DNA from 3 places in the Neorhizobium sp. 05N33 genome. Region 2 is predicted to be linked to each of the others. Evidence: predicted binding sites of a transcription regulator. Region 2 holds the regulator's gene; each other region holds the start of a gene.

Region 1 (7,300 bases), on a different contig from region 2:
CCCTTTTCGCTTCTCAGGGGTCGCAAAATTTCCTAAAGCTCGCGGGCGAAGCCCGAGGGATATCATGACATTTTCGATCACGACCTGGAATATCAACTCCGTGCGGCTGCGCATGCCGATCGTCCAGCAGTTCCTCGTCCGCTACAAGCCGGACATTCTCTGCCTGCAGGAAATCAAGTGCCAGGAGCCGGAGTTTCCGCTGCAGCCGCTGAAGGATCTCGGTTACCAGCACATCATCATCCACGGCCAGAAGGGTTATCACGGCGTTGCCATAGCCTCGAAGGTGCCGCTCCTTGAAGACCATCGTCAGAACTACTGCAATGTCGGCGATGCCCGGCACATCTCGGCGATCTTCGAGCGCGGCTCGCGGCGGATCCGCCTGCATAATTTCTACGTGCCCGCCGGCGGCGACGAGCCGGACCGGACGATCAACCCGAAATTCGGCCACAAGCTCGATTTCGTCGAGGAGATGAAGGCATTGAAGGCCGATGCCATGCCCGGCATCTCGTCGATCCTCGTCGGCGATCTCAACATCGCGCCGCTGGAGCACGACGTCTGGTCACACAAGCAGCTCCTGAAGATCGTCAGCCACACGCCTGTCGAGACCGATGGCATGAAGGAGATCATCGCCAAGGGCGGCTGGCTCGACCTGATGCGCCAGCACACGCCGGAGCCGGAGAAGATCTATACGTGGTGGAGCTACCGCGCCAAGGACTGGGAAGCGGCAAACAAGGGCCGCCGGCTCGACCATATCTGGTCCTCGCCCGACCTCGGGCCGTTCCTCGACCGCATCGACGTGCTGAAGGAAGCCCGCGGCTGGAACCAGCCTTCGGACCATGTGCCGGTGACGGCGGTGTTCAAGTTCTGAGATAGGTAGATTATCCGTCGCGATATGCTGCGGGACTGTGGCCCCCTCATCCGCCTACCGGCACCTTCTCCCCGCTGGGGAGAAGAGATATGCCGCGCCGCGGCTGTTCTTCCTCTCCCCTCGGGGAGAGGATGGCCGAGCAAAGCGGAGGCCGGGTGAGGGGGCTGCGGGCCCGGTTAAATTAATAGGAAGCCTCAGGCAAACCGATCCTGCATCGCCGCCGCCGCCTTGGCGAGGCTGGCGATATTGTCGCGGATGCGGCTTTCGATCACCCGGCCGACCTGCGGATATTCCTCCAGCAGGCGGTGGAACAGCGAGCGGCTGATCTTCAGGGCCTCGGAGTCCTCGATCGCCACGGCGGTGAACTTGCGCTCCACCATGGTCACGAGCGCCAGCTCCGACAGAAGGGTACCGGGACCGACCGTCGCTTCCACCTTCATCTCGCCACTGCGGTCCGCCATCAGCAGTTCGAAGCGACCCCTTGCGACGATGAAGGCCGATTCCGCCGGGGATTTCTCCCGAAACAGCTGCTGGCCGGTCGTCACCTGCCGCCGCTCGGCACCGAAGGCGACGAGGCGCAGCTGGTCGTCGTTCATGTCCCGGAACAGCGGGACCTGCGAAAGCAGGCGGATATCTTCGGTCAGCGACATCAGGGGCCTTTACGGTACGATCTTGTAGCCGCCGTTTTCGGTGACCAGGATTTCGGCGCTCGACGGATCGCGCTCGATCTTCTGGCGAAGACGGTAGACATGGGTTTCCAGCGTATGCGTAGTGACGCCGGAATTATAGCCCCAGACTTCCTCCAGGAGGACGTCGCGCGTCACTACCTTCTGGCCGGCGCGATAGAGGTAGCGGATGATCGCCGCTTCCTTTTCGGTCAGGCGGATCTTCTTGCCGTCCTCGGTGGTCAGCAGCTTCTGGCTCGGCTTGAAGAGATAGGGGCCGACCGTGAAGGTGGCGTCCTCGCTCTGCTCGTACTGGCGAAGCTGGGCACGGATGCGGGCAAGCAGCACGGCGAAGCGGAAGGGCTTCGTCACATAGTCGTTGGCGCCGGCTTCGAGGCCGAGAATGGTGTCGGAATCGGTGTCGTGGCCGGTCAGCATGATGATCGGCGCCTTGAAACCGTTCTTGCGCAGCAGTTTCACCGCCTCGCGGCCGTCCATGTCCGGCAGGCCGACGTCCATGATCAGCAGGTCGATCTGGGCATTCTTGGCTGTCTGCAGCGCCTTGGCCGCATTCGCCTCCTGGAGGATTGTGAACTCGTCGTAGAACGACAACTGCTCGACAAGCGTCTCGCGCAGATCATCGTCGTCGTCCACCAGGAGTATCGTGCGCGCTGCCATGCGTTCTTGCCTTTCGTCTCGCCGTTGCGTCCAGACTGCTGTTGCAGCCAATCGAAGCGCATTTAGGGCTCCTCGATCTAAATCCCTACAGCATCGACCCAAAAATCGGAATCGATTTTCGGAAAGTACGATGTCTCGATTCAATATGCGCAGCGCTTTAGTGTGCTATGAATTCAAACGAAATCATATTCAAAGCAAAACCTTGTGAGAGAAATGCAGCGTTTTCGCGAGGGAGATCACAAAAAGACTGCCGTCGTCACCGTTCGCACCGCGCCGCGCGACCGGCGCCGGGCGATCGTCGCCTTCGGCGGTATCACCGTGCTGGCGGCGCTCGGGCGATCCGGCACCTCTCCCTTCAAGCGGGAAGGGGATGGTGCAACGCCGATCGCGCCGATGCGCCTTCTCAGCGGTTATGTCCGTGGGGACCGCGTGACGCTGCCCCCGACGCCGCTTTCGATCGCGCGCATCGATAAAGACCTGCTGTGGTGCGACCAGCCGGAGCACCCGTCGTACAATCGACCGGTGAAGGCGCCGTTCCGGCCAAGTCATGAAGAGATGATGCGCGCCGACGGGCTCTACGACATCTGCCTCGTGCTCGACTGGAACGTCACCTCGCGAGCCCGCAACCGCGGCTCGGCGATCTTCTTCCACCTGATCAAGCCCGGCTACCAGCCGACCGCCGGCTGCATCGCCGTCAGCCTTCCCGACATGAAACGGCTGATCCGCTTCATGCGCAAGGGTACGGTGGTGAGGGTGATCGGCTAAGGCCTGCAACGAAAATGCCCGGCGCTGAGGCCGGGCATCTCGAAGTCAGAATTGAAAGACGTTTACTTCCACTCGCGGATGTCGACGAAGTGGCCGGCGACCGCGGCTGCGGCGGCCATGGCCGGCGAGACGAGATGCGTGCGGCCCTTGTAACCTTGGCGGCCCTCGAAATTGCGGTTGGAGGTGGAGGCGCAGCGCTCGCCCGGCTTCAGGCGGTCGTCGTTCATCGCCAGGCACATCGAGCAGCCCGGCTCGCGCCATTCGAAACCGGCATCCTTGAAGATCTTGTCGAGGCCTTCTGCTTCCGCCTGTTCCTTGACGATGCCGGAGCCCGGGACGACCATGGCGGACACGGTCGATGCGACCGTGCGGCCTTCGACAACTTTGGCTGCGGCGCGCAGGTCTTCGATACGGCCGTTGGTGCAGGAGCCGATGAAGACGCGGTCGATGGCGATGTCGGTGATCTTGGTGCCCGGCTTCAGGCCCATATAGTCCAGCGCGCGCCATTTCGAAGTGCGCTTAGTTTCGTCCTGGATATCGTCCGGGTTCGGAACGGAGCCTTCAACCGAGATCACGTCTTCCGGCGAGGAGCCCCAGGAGACAATCGGCGGCAGGTTGGCGGCGTCGAGCACGACGACCTTGTCGAAATGCGCGCCTTCGTCCGTCTGCAGCGTCTTCCAGTAGTCGAGCGCCATATCCCAGGCCTTGCCCTTCGGGGCGCGCGGCTTGTCCTTGATGTATTCGAAAGTCTTTTCGTCCGGCGCGATCAGGCCGGCGCGGGCGCCGCCTTCGATCGTCATGTTGCAGACCGTCATGCGGCCTTCCATGGAGAGTGCGCGGATCGCCTCGCCGGCGAACTCGATGACGTGGCCGGTGCCGCCGGCCGTGCCGATTTCACCGATGATGGCAAGGATGATGTCCTTGGCGGTAACGCCCGGCGGCAGCTGGCCGTCGACGCGCACCAGCATGTTCTTCGCCTTCTTCTGCACCAGCGTCTGGGTGGCGAGCACGTGCTCGACTTCAGACGTGCCGATGCCGTGCGCCAGCGCGCCGAAGGCGCCGTGGGTGGAGGTGTGGCTGTCGCCGCAGACGATGGTCATGCCCGGCAGGGTAAAACCCTGTTCAGGGCCGACGATGTGGACGATGCCCTGGCGAACGTCCTTTTCCGAATAATATTCGACGCCGAAGTCATGGGCGTTCTGGGCAAGCGCCTCCACCTGGATGCGGCTTTCCTCGTTCTTGATGCCTTCGTGGCGGTCGGCAGTGGTCGGCACGTTGTGGTCGACGACGGCAAGCGTCTTTTCCGGCGCGCGGACCTTGCGGCCGGCGATGCGCAGGCCTTCGAATGCCTGCGGCGACGTCACTTCGTGAACGAGGTGACGGTCGATATAGAGAAGACAGGTGTGGTTCTCATCCTCGGAAACGACGTGGTCGTCCCAGATCTTGTCATAAAGGGTGCGAGGTGCGCTCATGGCTGCTGTCCGTATAGCTGACTGAAACAGGAAATGGGTATCCGGCAGCTTAGGGCTGCCTCAAGCTGAGGAAGGTCAGCTAAGTCGGTCGCAAAGCGCCCCGGATACCCGCGCGAAAAAGCGTGCCGGCAGACGCTTGTGGTCCTGCAGCACGACGATGTGGTTCGCGAGGCATCCGAATTTCGATCCCATGGCCGCTGGAATACCAGTTTCCGAAGAAATCGGCAATCGAATTGCGTTGCGGGAAATCTGTCGCATCTCTGTCATAAAGCTTTCGCGGAAACGTGGTTGATCTCAGTTTCCATAACGGAGGAATGCCAAGATGTCCGAACCCATGCAAGACCAGCTCAGCCGCATCAAGGAAGAGATCGCCGACAGCTTCGATGAAGAGCTGGAAATGCAGATGGAAGAGGACCGGCTCGACGAGCTGGTCGCCGAGGGCATGTCCGAGCCCGCCGAGGCGACGATCGACCGCCGGATCTATTTCCGCGAACTGTTCCGCCTCCAGCACGAACTCGTCCGCCTGCAGGACTGGGTGCAGTACAAGAAGCTGAAGATGGTGGTGCTGTTCGAAGGCCGCGACTCGGCCGGCAAGGGCGGCGCCATCAAACGCGTCACCCAGCGCCTCAATCCGCGTGTCGCCCGCGTCGTCGCGCTGCCGGCGCCAACCGAGCGCGAACAGAACCAATGGTATTTCCAGCGCTACGTGCCGCACCTGCCGACGGCCGGCGAAATGGTGATGTTCGACCGCTCCTGGTACAACCGCGCCGGCGTCGAGCGGGTCATGGGCTTCTGCACCAAGGACGAGCTGGAAGAGTTCTTCCGCTCGGTGCCTGAATTCGAACGCATGCTGGTCCGCTCGGGCATCATCCTCGTCAAATACTGGTTCTCGATCACCGACGAGGAACAGGAGTTCCGCTTCAAGATGCGCATCCACGATCCGCTGAAACAGTGGAAGCTGTCGCCGATGGATCTCGAAAGCCGAGTCCACTGGGAAGAATATACCAAGGCCAAGGAAGAGATGCTCCAGCGCACCCACATTCCGGAAGCGCCGTGGTGGGTGGTGCAGGCCGTCGACAAGAAGAAGGCGCGGCTCAACATGATCTCCCATCTTCTCGCCCAGGTGCCTTACGAGACCGTTCCGAAGGAGCAGATCGACCTGCCGGGCCGCGTCCGGAACGACGACTACATCCGCCATCCGGTGCCGGCGGACATGTACGTCCCGGAAGTGTACTGAACAAAACTGCTGCGCCCTGCCGTCGTTGACGCTGCGTATGGCGCTCGACAGAGACTGAAACGGCGAGGCGGCCTTCGGGCCGCCTTTTGCGTTAGCGCTCTGTCCTTCTCCGCAAACGTGCTTCGATGCCGCGCAGGGCCAGCGACAGGCCGATCGTCAGCAGCAGGTAGATGTAGGTGACGATCGAATAGGTCTCGAAGAAGCGGAAGGAGCCGGCCGCGTAGACCTTGGCCATCTGGGTGATGTCGGCGACGCCGAGTACCGAGACGAGCGAACTATCCTTCACCATCGAGACGAAGTCGTTGGAAAGCGGCGGCAGGATCACCCGCATCGCCTGCGGAAAGACGATCAGCCGGAAACGCTGCCAGCGACTGAAGCCCAGCGCCTTCGCCGCCTCGATCTGGCCGATGTCGACGGCCTGGAACCCGGCGCGAAAGATTTCGGCGATGAAGGCTGCATAACCGATCGTCAGGGCGATGATCGCCCGCCACAAGAGCGAGACGTCGCGCACCAGAAGCGCCTGGACCCAGCCGCGCTCGATCAGCGGCGACAGCGCCCAATTGTAGAGCGTCACGAAGGCCGGTGCGCCGACGAAGGCGATGTAGAAGAGCAGGACGAGGATCGGGATGCCGCGGATGAGCTCGATATAGAAACGCGCCGCCTGCCTCAGCACGACATTGCCGGAAAGCCCTGCAAGCGCGATGCCGAGCCCCAGCAGCGTCGCCAGGAGAAAGGCTGCCAGCGTCACGCCGACCGTGATGCCGATGCCCCTGGCGACGACATTGAAGACCTGGGAATAAAGGTCGTTGAGGGCGATGACTGCCGCCAGGCCGAGGCAAAGTATCGCGAAGGCGACCAGCCACCAGGGGAAATCCTGCGGCTGGGACGTTCTGCGACGCGAAGGCGCCATGCCTTTACTGGCCCATCTTGTAATCGAGGAACCACTTCTTGTTCAGCGCATCGAGCGTGCCGTCAGCCTTCAGCGCGGCGATCGCGGCGTTGACCGGCGCAACGAGATTCGAACCCTTCTTGAAGATGAAGCCGAAATCCTCGGTGCCGAGCGGCGCGCCGATCAGCTTCAAGGAATCGCCGGAGGCCTTGACGTAACCGTCGCCGGCGGTGCTGTCGGTCAGCACCAGATCGACATCTCCCGCCTTCAGCGCCTGCACGGTCGCCCCAAAGGTTTCGAACAGCTTGATCCGCGGGTTCTGCTCGTTGCCGTCGAGGATTTCGTAGACCGCCGTGTAGAACGGGCTTGTTCCCGGCTGGGCGCCGATCAGTCCGGTCGTCAGGACGGCAAAACTCTTTGCGTCGGCGAAGCGTTTTTCATCGCCGCGCACCAGCATCAGCTGCTGTGAGCGCATATAGGGATCGGAGAAGTCGACCTTCTGTTTACGATCATCCTTGATGGTGATGCCGGTCATGCCGATGTCGTATTGCCCGTCGGAAACGGCCTGGATCATCGCGTCCCAGCTGGTGTTCTGGTATTCGAGCTTGAAGTTCAGCCGCCTGGCGATCTCGTTCATCGCATCATATTCCCAGCCGATCGCCTTGCCGCTCTTCGGATCGACGAATTGCAGCGGCGGATAGGCGTTTTCCGTCACCACCACGACGG
Region 2 (7,300 bases):
CGCGGCACTGAAGGCAGTGCCGCCATCGATCCGTGCTGCCGCCCTCGGGCTCGGCGCCTCGAAGATGCAGACGATCTTCCACCATGTCCTGCCGCTTGCCATGCCGGGCATCCTGACCGGCACCATCATCGGCCTCGCCCATGCCCTTGGCGAAACCGCACCGCTGCTCCTGATCGGCATGGTGGCCTTCGTCGCCAACTATCCGACCACGCCGCTCGACCCGTCGACGGCGCTGCCGGTCCAGATCTACATGTGGGCGAACGAAGCTGAGCGCGCGTTCGTCGAGCGTACCTCGGGAGCAATCATCATCCTGCTCCTGTTTCTCATCCTAATGAATGTTGGCGCAATTCTCTTGCGGCGTCGCTTCGAGCGGCGCTGGTAGAAGGAGTATGACAATGAATATGATGTCAGAATCGGCAGTAGAAAAGGCGCTGGACCAAAAGATGAGCGATGCTTCCCACAAGATGATCGGTAAGGACGTTTCTGTTTATTACGGCGAAAAGCGTGCGCTTTTCGACGTGAACCTCAACGTCCGCGAAAACACTGTGACGGCTCTCATCGGTCCTTCCGGTTGCGGCAAGTCCACCTTCCTGCGCTGCCTCAACCGCATGAACGACACGATCGAGAATTGCCGCGTCACCGGCAAGATCACCCTCGACACGGACGATATCTACGACAATAACATCGACGTCGTGGAACTTCGCGCCCGCGTCGGCATGGTTTTCCAGAAGCCGAACCCGTTCCCGAAGACCATCTACGAAAACATTTCCTACGGTCCGCGCATCCACGGTCTTTCCAAGAACAAGGCCGACATGGATCAGATCGTCGAGGCGAGCCTGCAGCGCGCCGGCCTCTGGACCGAAGTCAAGGATCGCCTGCATGAATCCGGCACCGGCCTCTCCGGCGGTCAGCAGCAGCGTCTGTGCATCGCCCGCGCGATCGCCGTGTCGCCGGAAGTCATCCTCATGGACGAACCCTGCTCGGCTCTCGATCCGATCGCGACCGCCAAGGTTGAAGAACTCATCCATGAACTTCGTGCCAACTACACGATCGTCATCGTGACGCACTCGATGCAGCAGGCTGCCCGCGTCTCGCAGCGCACCGCCATGTTCCATCTCGGCCAGCTCGTCGAGGAGAACGACACCGACAAGATGTTCACCAATCCCGACGACCAGCGCACCCAGGATTACATCATGGGCCGTTTCGGCTGATCCAGTCGACTGTGCCGCCTGAAAATCAATTTTGAGGACTAGAAGATGGCATCGACCCATATCCTGTCGGCTTATGACGACGAACTGAAATACCTGAGCCGCCGTATCTCCGAAATGGGCGGCCTCGCCGAGCAGATGTGCTCGGACGCCGTGCGCGCGCTGGTCAATTCCGATGCCGCACTCGCCCAGAAGGTCATCTCCGACGACGTGATCCTCGATCACGCCGAGCGCGAGATCGGCGACAAGGCGATCATCACGATCGCCCGCCGCCAGCCGGTCGCAGCCGACCTTCGCGAGATCGTCGGTTCGCTGCGCATCGCCTCCGATCTGGAGCGCGTCGGCGACCTTGGCAAGAACACCGCCAAGCGCGTCATCGCGGTTCAGGGCACCGGCGTTCCGCGCAAGCTCGCCCGCGGCCTGGAGCATCTCTCCGATCTCGCCCTCGTGCAGCTCAAGGACGTCCTCGACGTCTATTCGACGCGTTCGGCGGAAAAGGCCGAGGCGATCCGCAGCCGCGACGAGGAAATCGACGCGATGTACACCTCGCTGTTCCGCGAGCTCCTCACCTACATGATGGAGGATCCGCGCAACATCACCACCTGCACGCATCTGCTGTTCTGCGCCAAGAATATCGAGCGTATCGGCGACCACGCCACCAACATCGCCGAGACCATCTACTACATGACGACGGGCGCCCAGCCGGAAGGCGACCGTCCGAAGGACGACTCGTCGAACACGCTCGGCGCGATCACCGAATAGAACTGACGGAGCAGGCCAAGAATGCTGCCGAAAATCGCTGTCGTAGAAGACGAAGAAGCGCTGAGCGTGCTTCTTCGTTACAATCTGGAAGCCGAGGGTTATGAGGTCGATACCGTTTTGCGGGGCGACGAAGCCGAAATTCGGCTTCAGGAGCGGGTACCGGACCTCCTGATCCTGGACTGGATGCTGCCCGGCGTTTCCGGCATCGAACTCTGCCGCCGGCTGCGCATGCGCCCGGAAACGGAGCGCCTGCCGATCATCATGCTGACGGCCCGCGGCGAGGAGAGCGAACGTGTTCGCGGCCTCGCCACCGGTGCCGACGACTATGTGGTGAAGCCCTTCTCGACGCCTGAACTGATGGCCCGCGTCAAGGCGATGCTTCGCCGCGCCCGTCCCGAGGTGCTCTCCAGCGTTCTCCGCTGCGGCGATATCGAACTCGACCGGGAAACTCATCGCGTTCACCGCAAGAGCCGCGAAGTGCGCCTTGGCCCGACCGAGTTCCGCCTGCTGGAATTCCTGATGGCCTCGCCCGGCCGCGTCTTTTCGCGGTCGCAGCTTCTGGACGGCGTCTGGGGTCACGACATCTATGTCGACGAACGCACCGTCGACGTGCATGTCGGGCGTCTCAGGAAGGCGCTCAACTTCTCCAATATGCAGGATGTCATCCGCACCGTCCGCGGCGCGGGTTATTCAATGGAATCCTGAGAGGCGGCTTTAAGCCGCCTCGGTCTGCCGCTGCCATTCCGGCAGCGGAAAAATCCGGTCGTAGGCCCAGTTGAACACGAAGGCATAGACCACGTAGAAGACCGCGAACGACACGTCCATCGTCAGCGCATGGACGAGGCTTATACCGAGATACCAGGCGATCAGCGGCAGAAGCGTGATCAGCAGTCCAAGTTCGAACAGCACCGCATGCGCCACGCGTATGGCGGTGTTTTTCTGCGTGCCGCCGGTAAAGCGCTGCATCAGGTGGTCGAAGCCGAGATTGTAGAGATAGTTCCAGCCAGTGGCGATCGTCGCGCTGCCGATGCCGACCACGCCGATATCGGCGGCCGGCATGCCGAAGGCGAAGGAGCCGAGTGGTGTGATGAGAGCAAGCCCGATCAGTTCGAAGCTGATGGCATGGCGGATACGGTCGCGTGTCGTGCGCATGATGACCTCCTGGGGTGCTTTCCGGGCCGTCCCGGAGTTTCTGCCCGAATGGGGGAGGTCGTCCTCACTGTCTTTCAGATAGGTGGAATGCCGATCCGGAGCAAGGCTTGGCCGGCATATCTGCCATACACAACAAAAAGCGGGCCTGAGCCCGCCTTCGATTTCGCCTCGTGTCGCGCCGCCGCTCAGACCCGAGCGGCAACCTTGCGGCGCTCGTTGACCGGCTGGTAGGCAAGCTTTGCGTGGTAACCGCAATAGGGCGATGCATCCGGGGATTCACAGCCGCAGAAGTGGAAGTCTTCCTTGAGCGGGTCGCCGACCGGCCATTTGCAGGTGCGCTCGGTGAGTTCCGTCAATGCAAGGCGGCGGGAGATCGGCACGACTACGTTGGAGGCGGGACGATATTCCATCTCCTGGTAGGGTTCGATCTCGATCTCTTCCTTGACCATCGTCGCGCCGACGGCGCGGGTAACGGTCCGGGTCGTGACCCGCGACGCATAGTTCGGAGCCCGCGGCGCCGATGTCGTGCGCTTGGCAGCCGATGCGCGGCCGGTCGCAACCGTACCGCCAGCTTTCGCCCGGCCCGGCAGGCTGAGACGATGCACCTTGCCGATCACGGCATTTCGGCTTACGCCACCAAGTTGTGCTGCGATCTGGCTGGCGCTCAGGCCCTCCGACCACAATCTTTTGAGCTTCTCGACACGCTCGTCTGTCCAGTTCATGCCCGTTCTCCGCCTTTGAACGTTGCTGGCATGCAGAATCCTTCCACCTTTGCTGCGAAAATCATTTCGCAGCACCCACTATATCTATGCTTGAGGTGACTAGTTCCGCCGCATGCAGTCTAGTAATTGATCATTAACCTAGTGTGAGGCTGACTCCGTGGCAAGAGTCGGAGGAATCTGCGGGATTCGATTTCGTGGTTTTCCCCAACTTGCTGTGATGGAGAGTCTTTTTTGTCACAGAAGCCAGCGCCTGTCGGGTTCCGGTCGTAACGCGCCTAAAACACCGAGCTTTGTTGACATTGACGGCCTAAACCCCGATAGTGCCCCCGCCGCCCAGTGGGCGGCATTTTTGGTTTTTCTGGCCGGTTTTGTCGGCCTTTTTTGACTGCCTAGAGGAGTGATGTCGCCATGGCTGAAGCCGCGCTTTTCGACACGTTTGCCCGGGCTCCGCTGCGTTTTGAACGCGGCGAGGGCGTATGGCTTGTGACGGAAAGTGGAGAGCGATATCTCGACTTCGGCGCGGGCATCGCCGTCAATTCGCTCGGTTATGGCCACCCGCATCTCGTCGGCGCGCTGAAGGCGCAGGCCGACAAGGTCTGGCACACGTCCAACCTCTTCGAGCAGCCCGGCCAGGAGACGCTGTCGCGCCGCCTCGCCGACAACTCTTTCGCGGATAAGGTGTTTTTCACCAATTCCGGTGCGGAGGCGCTCGAATGCGCCATCAAGACCGCGCGCCGCTACCAGTTCGTGAAGGGCCATCCGGAACGCTTCCACATCGTCACCTTCGAGGGCGCCTTCCATGGCCGCACGTTGGCGACCATCGCTGCGGGCGGCCAGGCGAAATATCTCGAAGGTTTCGGCCCCAAGGTCGAAGGCTTCGATCAGGTGCCGTTCGGCGATATGGACGCTTTGAAGGCTGCGATCACCGATGCGACCGCGGCGATCCTCATCGAGCCGATCCAGGGCGAGGGCGGCATCCGGCCGGTTCCAAAGGAATTCTTGGCTGCGCTGCGGCAGATCTGCGACGACAACGGCCTGCTGTTGATCTTCGACGAGGTCCAGACCGGCGTCGGCCGCACCGGCAAACTGTTCGCCTATGAATGGACGGGCGTTTCGCCCGACATCATGGCGCTCGCCAAGGGCATCGGCGGCGGGTTCCCGCTCGGGGCCTGCCTTGCCACGGCGGAAGCTGCGTCCGGTATGACAGCCGGCACCCACGGCACCACCTACGGCGGCAACCCTCTGGCCATGGCGGTCGGCAATGCCGTGCTCGACGTGATCCTGGGGGACGGCTTCCTGGAAAATGTCCGCGACGTCACGTTGGTCTTGCGGCAGGGGCTAGCCAGCCTAAAGGATCGTTTCCCCAGCGTCATCGAGGATATCCGCGGCGAAGGCCTGCTGCTCGGCGTGAAGGCCAAGGTGCCGGCGGGCGACTTGGTTGCCGCCATGCGCGGCGAACATATGCTGGCCGTTCCGGCCGGTGACAACGTGGTGCGTCTCCTGCCACCGCTCACAGTCACGGCGGAGGAAGCTCGCGAGGGTCTCTCCCGCATCGAGAAAGCGGCGGAAAAGCTCTCCGCCTCGGAAATGAAGAAATCGGCCTGAGCGGGCAAAAAGGGGGATGCCGTTGTAGGTTTCCCACGTCACAGGGAACATCACATGGCATCTCCCAAGCATTTCCTCGATCTTTCCGCCGTTTCCCCGGCTGATCTGCGCAGCATTCTCGACGACGCGAAAATCCGCAAGCAGGCCACCAAGGCCGGGACGGCGGAAAAGCCGCTGGCCGGCAAGATGCTGGCGATGATCTTTGAAAAGCCTTCCACCCGCACCCGCGTATCCTTCGATGTCGGCATGCGCCAACTCGGTGGCGAGACGCTGTTCCTGTCGGGCACCGAAATGCAGCTCGGCCGCGCCGAGACGATCGGCGACACCGCCAAGGTTCTGTCGCGTTACGTCGATGCCATCATGATCCGCACCACGGATCACGCCCGTATGCTGGAGCTTGCCGAACACGCGACCGTACCGGTTATCAATGCCCTGACCGACGACACGCATCCCTGCCAGATCATGGCCGACATCATGACTTTCGAAGAGCATCGCGGACCGATCGCCGGCAAGACGGTTGCCTGGACCGGCGACGGCAATAACGTGCTGCATTCCTTCGTCGAAGGTGCTGCCCGTTTCGGCTATCGGATGAACATGGCTGTGCCGATGGGTTCGGAACCCGCCGACAAGTTCCTCAACTGGGCGCGCAACAACAGTGGCAACATCATGCTTTGCCATGATGCCGAAAAGGCGGTTGCCGGCGCCGATTGCGTCGTCACCGACACCTGGGTCTCGATGAACCAGGAGCACAAGGCGCGCGGCCACAACGTCTTCCAGCCCTTCCAGGTCAATGCCGACCTGATGAAGCGGGCCGACAAGGAGGCGCTGTTCATGCACTGCCTGCCGGCTCATCGCGGTGAGGAAGTCACCGACGAGGTCATCGACGGCCCGCAGTCGGTGGTCTTCGACGAGGCTGAGAATCGCCTGCACGCGCAGAAATCCATTCTCGCCTGGTGCTTCGGCGCGGTCTGAACGCAATGTCCCGGACGGTGCGGATGTGAAGAGCGGCGGCGATCGAACCTTGATTTCCGCCCCGCAATCCCCCATCTGTCGGCTTTCAACAATACGCCGTCTTCTGGACTGGCGTTTCAACACACATCGTCGACGTCTTTTCCTCCGGCCAGCGGTTCCGCTCGGGCTGGCGCTTGTGTAAAGGTTTTTGGGTCGGCGCGAAGGAGTGAAGGCATGGCGGAAGCGACTGTGGAACTCAACGAACTCGACTTTGCCGGAGATGACCGGGTCGTTCCATTTCAGGTGGACGGTCTCGACGTGCGTGGCCGGGCGGTCCAGCTCGGGCCGCTGCTCAACTCCATCCTTAGCCGCCATGATTATCCAGGCCCGGTCGCGCGGCTGCTTGCCGAGGCGATCGTCCTGACTGCTCTGCTCGGCACATCGCTGAAATTCGATGGCAAGTTCACGGTGCAGACCAAGGGCGACGGTCCCGTCGACCTGTTGGTCGCGGATTTCTCGACGCCCGACAGTCTTCGCGCCTACGCTCGATATGACGAGGAAGCTCTGGCCGCCGCCGTCACGGAAGGCAAGACTTCGCCGGCCGACCTCCTGGGGCACGGCGTACTTGCCTTCACCATCGACCAGGGCCGCGGCATGCAGCCCTATCAGGGCATCGTGCCGATGGACGGCTCATCGCTGGAGGAGATCGCCGGCGTCTATTTCCGCCAGTCGGAGCAAATCCCGACCAGGGTGCGCCTCGGCGTTGCCGAGCTCTTCGATCGCGATGCCGATGGTAAGCCGCGTCACAACTGGCGGGCAGGTGGTCTGGTCGCGCAGTTCCTGCCGCAGGCACCCGAGCGCATGCGGCAGCCGGACCTGCATGGCGGCGACGGCGATGAG
Region 3 (7,300 bases), on a different contig from region 2:
CCCGCGAGCTTGCCGACTGGACCGGCCGCATGGTGCCGGCCTTCGGGATCGTCGAGACGGAAGAGGAAAGCCGCTATCGCCAGGCCGCCTGCCTGCTCGCCGATATCAGCTGGCGCGCCCATCCGGATTATCGTGGCCTGCAGGCGCTGAACCTGATCGCCCACTCCTCCTTCGTCGGCATCACCCATGCCGGCCGGGCCTATCTGGCGCTCGCAAACTACTACCGTTTCGAAGGCCTGCACGACGACGGCGCCACCGGCCCGCTGGCGACGATCGCGACGCCCCGCCTGCTCGATCTCGCAAAGCTGCTCGGCGGGCTGCTTCGCGTCGTCTACCTCTTCTCGGCATCGATGCCAGGCCTCGTCAACCACCTGACCTTCCGCCCGTCCTTCGAACCGGATCTTGATCTCGAATTCGTCGTGCCCTCCGCCTACCGCGATTTCGCCGGCGAGCGGCTGGACGGCCGCCTGCAGCAGCTGGCGAGGCTGACGGGCAAGCGGCTGGCGTTCCGGTTCGAGTAGGCCGGGCAGGGACGCATGGAACTGGGCCAGGCAAGTGCCGTCACCATGCCGGCCGCCTTCAGCACCCTCATTCGACCTGAGGGCTTACTCCGATTGGACGACTTCCCTGGCGACGCCGTTGATTTATTTTACGGCGCGTCAAAAGGGAGGAGATGGATGTCATACCTGCATATCTGGATCTGGGCCACGCTCGCGTTCGTCGTCTGCGCAACGCTGATGACGCTGGGTTACTTCAATATCGAAGGAAAGCTGCTCGCCCCGCCGCCCTTCTATCTGGAAACCTGGGCGGGACTGATGGCCTTCGTGACGGTGTCCGCCGCCTTCATCAAATGGCTGTTCAATTATCGCGGGTGAGGGGCCGCAGCCGTGCGTCAGGCCCTGGTCACGGGGAGTTTCGGGACCGGTCTGGCGAAAACAGCTGTAATGGTCCGTTTCGAACCATTCCCGAGATCAACGACCATGAACATCATCAGTTGCTCGTCACGAACGGCGAAAAGAACATCGAAAACTTTGTTGCTGTAGGTCGCGCCAGGCCGCATTTTCCACCGCCCCCGGCCGGTGGCGAAGTGTGCAGGGCCGTTTCGATCCGCTTGTACTGTTGCAGACCAACCGTTGTTTGCGCTGACAATAAGAACTGTGCCCTGCCTCACGATCCCAACAAAACAAGCTGCGCATGATCCCGCGTCGGAGGAAATCTGCTGCCATCGGCCGGAGAGTTGGACTTCCTGCGACCTCACTTCTTGCGAAGATAATAAAGCAAAGAAAGCGAACGAAATCAGTTTAAAAGCGAGGCGCACGTCTCTCTCCGCACAACCAAAAACATCTGTACTTGTCCACCTCGGCGATGAGGGCCGAGCCATCAGTCAGTCGCGCACGTTTCCATATACAATTCAAGGTCACATTGTTGGGCAAGGAGATGTCCTGCGTCCTTCGCATCGAGCAAATTAGCGGATCGCCGGAGGCTCGCGCCTGCCTACGGCCGAACCTCGAAGTAGGTTTCCTACCCGCCATAGACAATCGCTCGCGATTGCAACGACAGTGGAATTTTTCCGGTTGCGTCCGCCGGCATTTTCATGTGCATGCTCGCGAAACCGATATTATCCCCAACTGGCTGAGCAAGCTTGGATGTCTGTGAGCGCACCCCCTCGTGAGATCGGCTTTGTCCTGTTTGCCGGGCTGACCCAGCTTGATTTGACCGGGCCTTGGGAAGTTCTGACGCGGCTGCCGAATACGCGTTGCCATCTGCTGGCCGAGGGACGCGCTCCCGTTCGAAGTGCGAGCGGACTGAGTATCGTCCCAAGCATGTTGCTTGAAGAATGCGGTCAACTCGACATCGTTGTTGTTCCGGGCGGGCCCGGTCATCTCGATGCGATGCAGGACGAACGTCTTCTCTCGTTTCTACAGCGCCAGGAGCCCGGCTGCCAGTTCCTGATGGCCGCCTGGCACCGGAACGCTGGTGCTTGCCGCCGCTGGTCTGCTTCAGGGCTACGAGTGCACCACTCACTGGACGGCGCTGCATAGGCTCTCAGCTTTCGGAGCAATGCCCGTGCCTCAACTGCGGCATCCGCCAGTTCACGGCCGAGAGGAGCCTCGGTTGTCTGCGGTGGGGCGATGGGTGGCGTCATCAGAAATGCGCCATCCGCGCCCTTGAATGCAGCAATGAGATCCTTCTGAAAGCCAGGTTCAAGAGGGACTGTCACGATTTCGGCGCCAAGTTTCTCCAGGCTTAAAGCCGCAGCTGAGTCCTTTTTCCGGGTTAAAGCGCGGACACGGAAACGCTCGCTACGAAGGAGTGTCGCGGCTACGCTTCGCCCCTGTTTGCTCGTTGCCCCGACAATCGCGATAAGTGGCTTTTCTTTTGTGGACATCTTTGAGTTTAAACCTTTCCAGTCACTGGCGGCCGACGACGCAGGCAAGCTCACGTTGCGGCAAGAGCTGTCAGCCCATGCCGCCACCTCAATGACGAACACCCTAACTCAATACATTTTATTGCTGTAGATGTGCGGAATACATAATATAATGCCATTTTATGGATGAATGGTCGCCGGCGAATCGCCGGTGTAGCCACTGCTCTATCCCCATGTCCCAAACAAAAAGAGCGCCCGGCTTTCGCCGGACGCTCTTCGCTGTTGGCACGTCTGCTGCTTACTTGGCAGACAGGAATTCGCCGACTTCGAGTACGCTGAACTCGTTGTTGTCGGCCCTGTCGACGGCGCGGCCTGCCGAGAAGGGCAGGTTATTGTCGTTGCCGATGATGATGTGGGCGGCGTCGATCACGTCGACGTTCTCGATCGTCACGAACGGCATGTCGTAGACGCCGGCGACACTGCCGGCCTTCTTCTTGTTGTCCGGGTCCTGGATGTTCATCAGGTCGATATAACCGATCTTGCGGACGGCCTTGCCGACATTGGCGTCGTTGAACTCGATCTTGTAGACGCGCTTCAATTCGGCCGGAGCGTCGAAGCAATCCGGCTTCGGCTGTTTCGGATCGGCGCAGGCCTTGTCCTTGGTGCCGGCGCCGTTGTCGCGCTCGATCACGAGGGCGGTCGAGGCGTCGATCATGTTGAAATCGCCGATCGCGGCGCCCTTGTCGGCGAACGGATACAGCCACGAACGGCCGGTCCACTTCTTGGAGGCGACGTCGAATTCGATGACGCGGATGGCGGTCTTGCCGTCGGCCTGCTCGACCTGGCCGTCGTCCTTGTAGAGCGGGCCTTCGAGCAGGCCGTAGAGCTTGGAGCCATCCTTCGCCATAGCGAGGCCTTCGAAGCCTCCGGAACGCTTCAAGTTGAAGACCGGCATCTTGGCAGCGGGGTTGCCCGGCAGCTGGATGAGCGGGTTGTCCGGCGAAAGCACCGGCTTGCCGTCGACGGTGGTGGCGATGACGTCGGTAAGACGGCCCTGAATATCGAACTTGAGCAGGTAGGGGCCGAATTCATCGCCGAGCCAGAAGCCATCGGCGACCGGCTGTACGGATTCGATGTCGAAATCGGCGCCGGTCAGGTAACGGGTTTCGGTGGCTTCGGTGACGATCGGAAACGGAGCGATCTTGTTCGGATCGGAGAGGAAGACGTTCTTGACGACTTCAGCCTTGTTGGCGGCCCAGTCGAACTTCATCTGGTGCAGGAAAAGCATCGAGTCGGACGAGTTGAACTTCGAGCCGAAACCGTTATCCGACAGCGTCCAGAAGGTGCCGTCAGCCATGGTCTTGATGCCGGAAAAGCCCTGGATCGGCTGGCCGTCGAGCGGCAGCTTGACGTCGGTGATGCGGGCGCCGTCCTTGCCCGGCAGGGTGCCGAGGGTGTCGGTGCGCTTACGGTCGGCGGTGGTGAACTTGCCGGAGGTCTTGAGGAACGCCGGCGCATCGGCCGGAGCCGGAACGACCGTGTTGGCGGGGAGGATTGCCTGGCCGGTGAGCTTGGCCGGAAAAACCTTGTCGTCAGCAGAAGCGGAGCCGCCGATCAGCGCGGCAAGCGCTACGGTGGCGAACAGAATTTTGGTCATGGGATCACCTGTTGGTTGGCGTGTCAAAGACGCCAACCGGTTAAGGTGAGTGCATGACGGTGAGGTGATGGAAGATTGACGCTTCGATGAAGCTTTGATGACTGAAATTTCACAAAGGCCGGCGGCCTCAGGCGCTCCTGCGAAGCGCCATCCAGCGGCCCGGCGTCATGCCGAACGTCTTCTTGAAATGACGGGTGAAATGCGCCTGGTCGGCAAAGCCCGTATCGGCCGCGATATCCGCCAGGCTGCCGCCTTGTGACAGCAGGACCTTCGCCCGGTCGAGCCGGCGCATGACGAGATAGCGGTGCGGACTGGTGCCGAGAAGCTTTCGGAACTGCCTTGCGGTCGTGTAGCGATCGAAACCGCTGACTTCCTCCAGTTCCTCCGAAGAAACCGTCCGGTCGGCGTTCGTCTGCAGGTAATCGCGGCAGCGCAGAACCGCCTGTTGTGCCCGCGGCGTGCCGGCAACGCTGCCCTTGCCGTCGGCATGGTGCCAGAGACTTGTGGCTATGCGGCCGATCAGGTCGTCGAGCAGCAGGTCCTGCGGCTCGGCCGCGAGATCGTCCAGGGCTTCGAAAAGACACTGCCGGAATTCCGCATCCGCTATGATGGGATCCGGCACGAAGGGCAGGCCGCGCGAACCGCCTGCCGCCTCGATCAGCCGTTCCGGCGGCAGGTAGAGCATGCGATAGCGCAGCCCGGCATCGGTGCCGGCCGCACCGTCATGCACCTCGTCCGGATGCAGCACGATGACATTGCCAGGCAGGCTGGCGCGGGCGGCGCCGCGATACTGGAAGGTCTGCACGCCGGAAAGCGTCAGCCCGATCGCATAGGTGTCGTGGCGATGCGGCTCGAAACCGAGCCCATGGAAGCGGGCCTCGATCCGCTCGATGCCGCGCGAGGAGGGCGCCTGGACGATGCCGTCAGGCGCGCCGCTTGCGCTGCCGTCGGGCGCGCCTCTTGCACTGCCGCCGGCGGTGGCTCCCGAGTTGCACGAACGTTCAAGACCGGCCGCATCGGCTGCCGCTATCTCGTCGGTCCCTGCATGGCCTTTGGCATAACCTTCGACGGAGTTGTTCTTCATGTTCGATACCAAGATCGCGATCGTGCTTCGCGATGACCTCGCCCCCTGGCAGGAGCTCAACGTGACCGCGTTTCTGACGAGCGGCATCATCGCGCAAAATCCCGCAATCATCGGTGAAGCATATCGGGATGCGGCAGGTCATGTCTACAATGCGATGAGCATCCAGCCGATCGTGGTGCTGACCGCCGACAACGAGACGCTGCGCACCATCCACCAGCGCTCGCTGGAACGGGAGGTGACGACGTCGGCCTATATCGAGGAAATGTTCTCGACGGGCCATGACGCGGCCAACCGCGAGGTATTCGCGCAGTTTGCGCCGGAGGATGCGAAACTGGTGGGCATTGCACTCCGGGCCGGGAAAAAGATCGTCGACAAGATCACCAAAGGCTCGAAAATGCATGCCTGACGGCTAAGAACATGGTCTTCGGAATGACCCAGAGCGCGGCGATCGGCGTGGTCGAGGCCACCACATAGGCGGCGATGCTAAGGAGCAGGTAGTTGAGCCAGGCGATGTGCTTTGCCGTCATCAGGCCCGGCAGGGCAACCAGCAGGTTGGCGGCGCAGATCACCCGGACGATCGGGCGAATCCAGAGCGGCGAGAAGGCTCCGAACCCCGACGCTTCCATCAGGGCGATGAGAAGCAACGACAGGAAGACGGCAATCGCCACCAGCACGCGAGAGGATGGGAGAAGCCTCATCCGAAGCTCGCCAGCCAGTGTTTGCCCACATAGTCGCCGGGGATATAGGGCAGGGCGCTTGTCACGAAATGCTGGGCGGTTGTTGGGTCAAGCGATTGGGGCATGGCTGGGCTTGCGTTGAAAAGCGTTTGATCAGGCGATATCATGGATAAACGAATTGTATCGAGCCGGAGGTGCTATGATGCATGCCATCACCATATCCCTGTCCGACGAACTGATGCGATTGCTCAAAGCGCGCGCCGCAAAGAACGGACGAAGCGTCGAGGCTGAAGTGGAGAAAATCCTGACCGACGTTTTGCTGCCAGATTTGAAGGCTACGCAAACCCCAAGTAGCCAGCATAGATTTAACGCTGACTGATCGCCTCACGGTGACGCAGCGATGGAGTTAAAGCTCCACCGCCTCGACCTTCTTGTTGACGAAGCGCAGGGCCACGCCGCCGTTGATCAGTTTGAGCGCTGTTTCGCCGAAGAGATCGCGGCGCCAGCCGGAAAGGGCGCCGACATTGGCGGCCTCGCCCTCGGCGGCGATCCTTTCGAGATCGTCGGTATTGGCGATGATCTTGGCGGCGACGCCCTGCTTGTCGGAGATCAGCTTCAGGAGAACCTTGAGCAGTTCGACCGCAGCGGCGGTGCCTTCCGGGACATGCACATGTTTCGGCGCATGCGGCATCTCGGTCTTCGGCAGGGCGAGCGCGGCGTTGACGGCTTCGATGATGGCGGCGCCGGAGGCGGAGCGCTCCCAGCCTTTGGGAATGGTGCGGAGCCGCGACATGGCTTCCACGTCCTTCGGCTGCTGCTGGGCGATCTCGTAGATCGCATCGTCCTTCAGCACGCGGGAACGCGGCACATTGCGGCTGCGCGCTTCGCGCTCGCGCCAGGCAGCGACAAATTTCAGAACGGCGAGTTCGGTCGGCTTGCGCAGGCGCGACTTGAGGCGCGCCCAGGCGTCGTCCGGATGCAGGTCATAGGTGCCGGGAGATTCCAGCACGGCCATTTCCTCGGTCAACCACAGGGCGCGGCCTTCCCGTTCAAGCTGGGCTTTGAGGAAGAGGTAGACGTCGCGCAGGTGGGTGACGTCGGCCAGAGCATATTCGAGTTGCTTGTCGGACAGCGGCCGGCGGCTCCAGTCGGTGAAGCGCGACGACTTGTCGATATGGACGTCCTTGATGCGGCTGACGAGCTGGTCGTAGGAGACCGAATCCCCGAAGCCGCAGACCATGGCGGCGACCTGGGTGTCGAAGATCGGATGCGGCACCAGATTGCCGAGATGGTAGACGATTTCGATATCCTGGCGGGCGGCGTGAAACACCTTGGTGACGGCGGGATTGGCCATCAGCTCGAAGAAGGGTTTCAGGTTCAAGCCCTTGGCGAGCGGATCGACAAGGACTTCGACAGTCGGGCTCGCCATCTGGATGAGGCACAGCTCGGGCCAGAAGGTCGTTTCCCTGAGGAACTCGGTGTCGATGGTGATGAAGTCCGATTGGGCCAGCTGG

What was found. The regulator PhoB, encoded in region 2, activates phosphate uptake and scavenging genes when phosphate is short. The targets are predictions, from matches to a motif close to TGTCATNNANCTGTCAT.
Region 1: ppk2 (polyphosphate kinase 2) is a predicted target of PhoB. The motif match lies at 4,710-4,726, and genes of this name have one in related genera.
Region 3: AC1DLT_RS18755 (esterase-like activity of phytase family protein) is a predicted target of PhoB. The motif match lies at 4,112-4,128, and genes of this name have one in related genera.

The regions. Positions count from the first base shown of each region.
Region 1 covers NZ_JBFTNK010000005.1:194,883-202,182, forward strand. The annotation lists gene AC1DLT_RS15720 (exodeoxyribonuclease III) at 65-868, shown strand; gene AC1DLT_RS15725 (cyclic nucleotide-binding domain-containing protein) at 1,063-1,518, opposite strand; gene AC1DLT_RS15730 (response regulator transcription factor) at 1,528-2,211, opposite strand; gene AC1DLT_RS15735 (L,D-transpeptidase family protein) at 2,425-2,976, shown strand; gene leuC (3-isopropylmalate dehydratase large subunit) at 3,039-4,448, opposite strand; gene ppk2 (polyphosphate kinase 2) at 4,771-5,685, shown strand; gene AC1DLT_RS15750 (amino acid ABC transporter permease) at 5,777-6,595, opposite strand; gene AC1DLT_RS15755 (transporter substrate-binding domain-containing protein) at 6,600-7,300, opposite strand, start outside.
Region 2 covers NZ_JBFTNK010000002.1:347,805-355,104, reverse strand. The annotation lists gene pstA (phosphate ABC transporter permease PstA) at 1-382, shown strand, start outside; gene pstB (phosphate ABC transporter ATP-binding protein PstB) at 396-1,211, shown strand; gene phoU (phosphate signaling complex protein PhoU) at 1,257-1,970, shown strand; gene phoB (phosphate regulon transcriptional regulator PhoB) at 1,992-2,675, shown strand; gene AC1DLT_RS05975 (PACE efflux transporter) at 2,685-3,122, opposite strand; gene AC1DLT_RS05970 (GcrA family cell cycle regulator) at 3,308-3,844, opposite strand; gene AC1DLT_RS05965 (acetylornithine transaminase) at 4,253-5,449, shown strand; gene argF (ornithine carbamoyltransferase) at 5,504-6,421, shown strand; gene AC1DLT_RS05955 (Hsp33 family molecular chaperone) at 6,635-7,300, shown strand, end outside.
Region 3 covers NZ_JBFTNK010000007.1:63,438-70,737, forward strand. The annotation lists gene ppx (exopolyphosphatase) at 1-521, shown strand, start outside; gene AC1DLT_RS18735 (hypothetical protein) at 678-875, shown strand; gene AC1DLT_RS18740 (hypothetical protein) at 893-1,318, opposite strand; gene AC1DLT_RS18745 (DJ-1/PfpI family protein) at 1,647-2,042, shown strand; partial or broken gene AC1DLT_RS18750 (NmrA family NAD(P)-binding protein) at 2,069-2,389, opposite strand; gene AC1DLT_RS18755 (esterase-like activity of phytase family protein) at 2,667-4,025, opposite strand; gene AC1DLT_RS18760 (AraC family transcriptional regulator) at 4,153-5,109, opposite strand; gene AC1DLT_RS18765 (DUF2000 family protein) at 5,108-5,515, shown strand; gene AC1DLT_RS18770 (hypothetical protein) at 5,487-5,807, opposite strand; gene AC1DLT_RS18775 (FitA-like ribbon-helix-helix domain-containing protein) at 5,986-6,165, shown strand; gene rnd (ribonuclease D) at 6,193-7,300, opposite strand, start outside.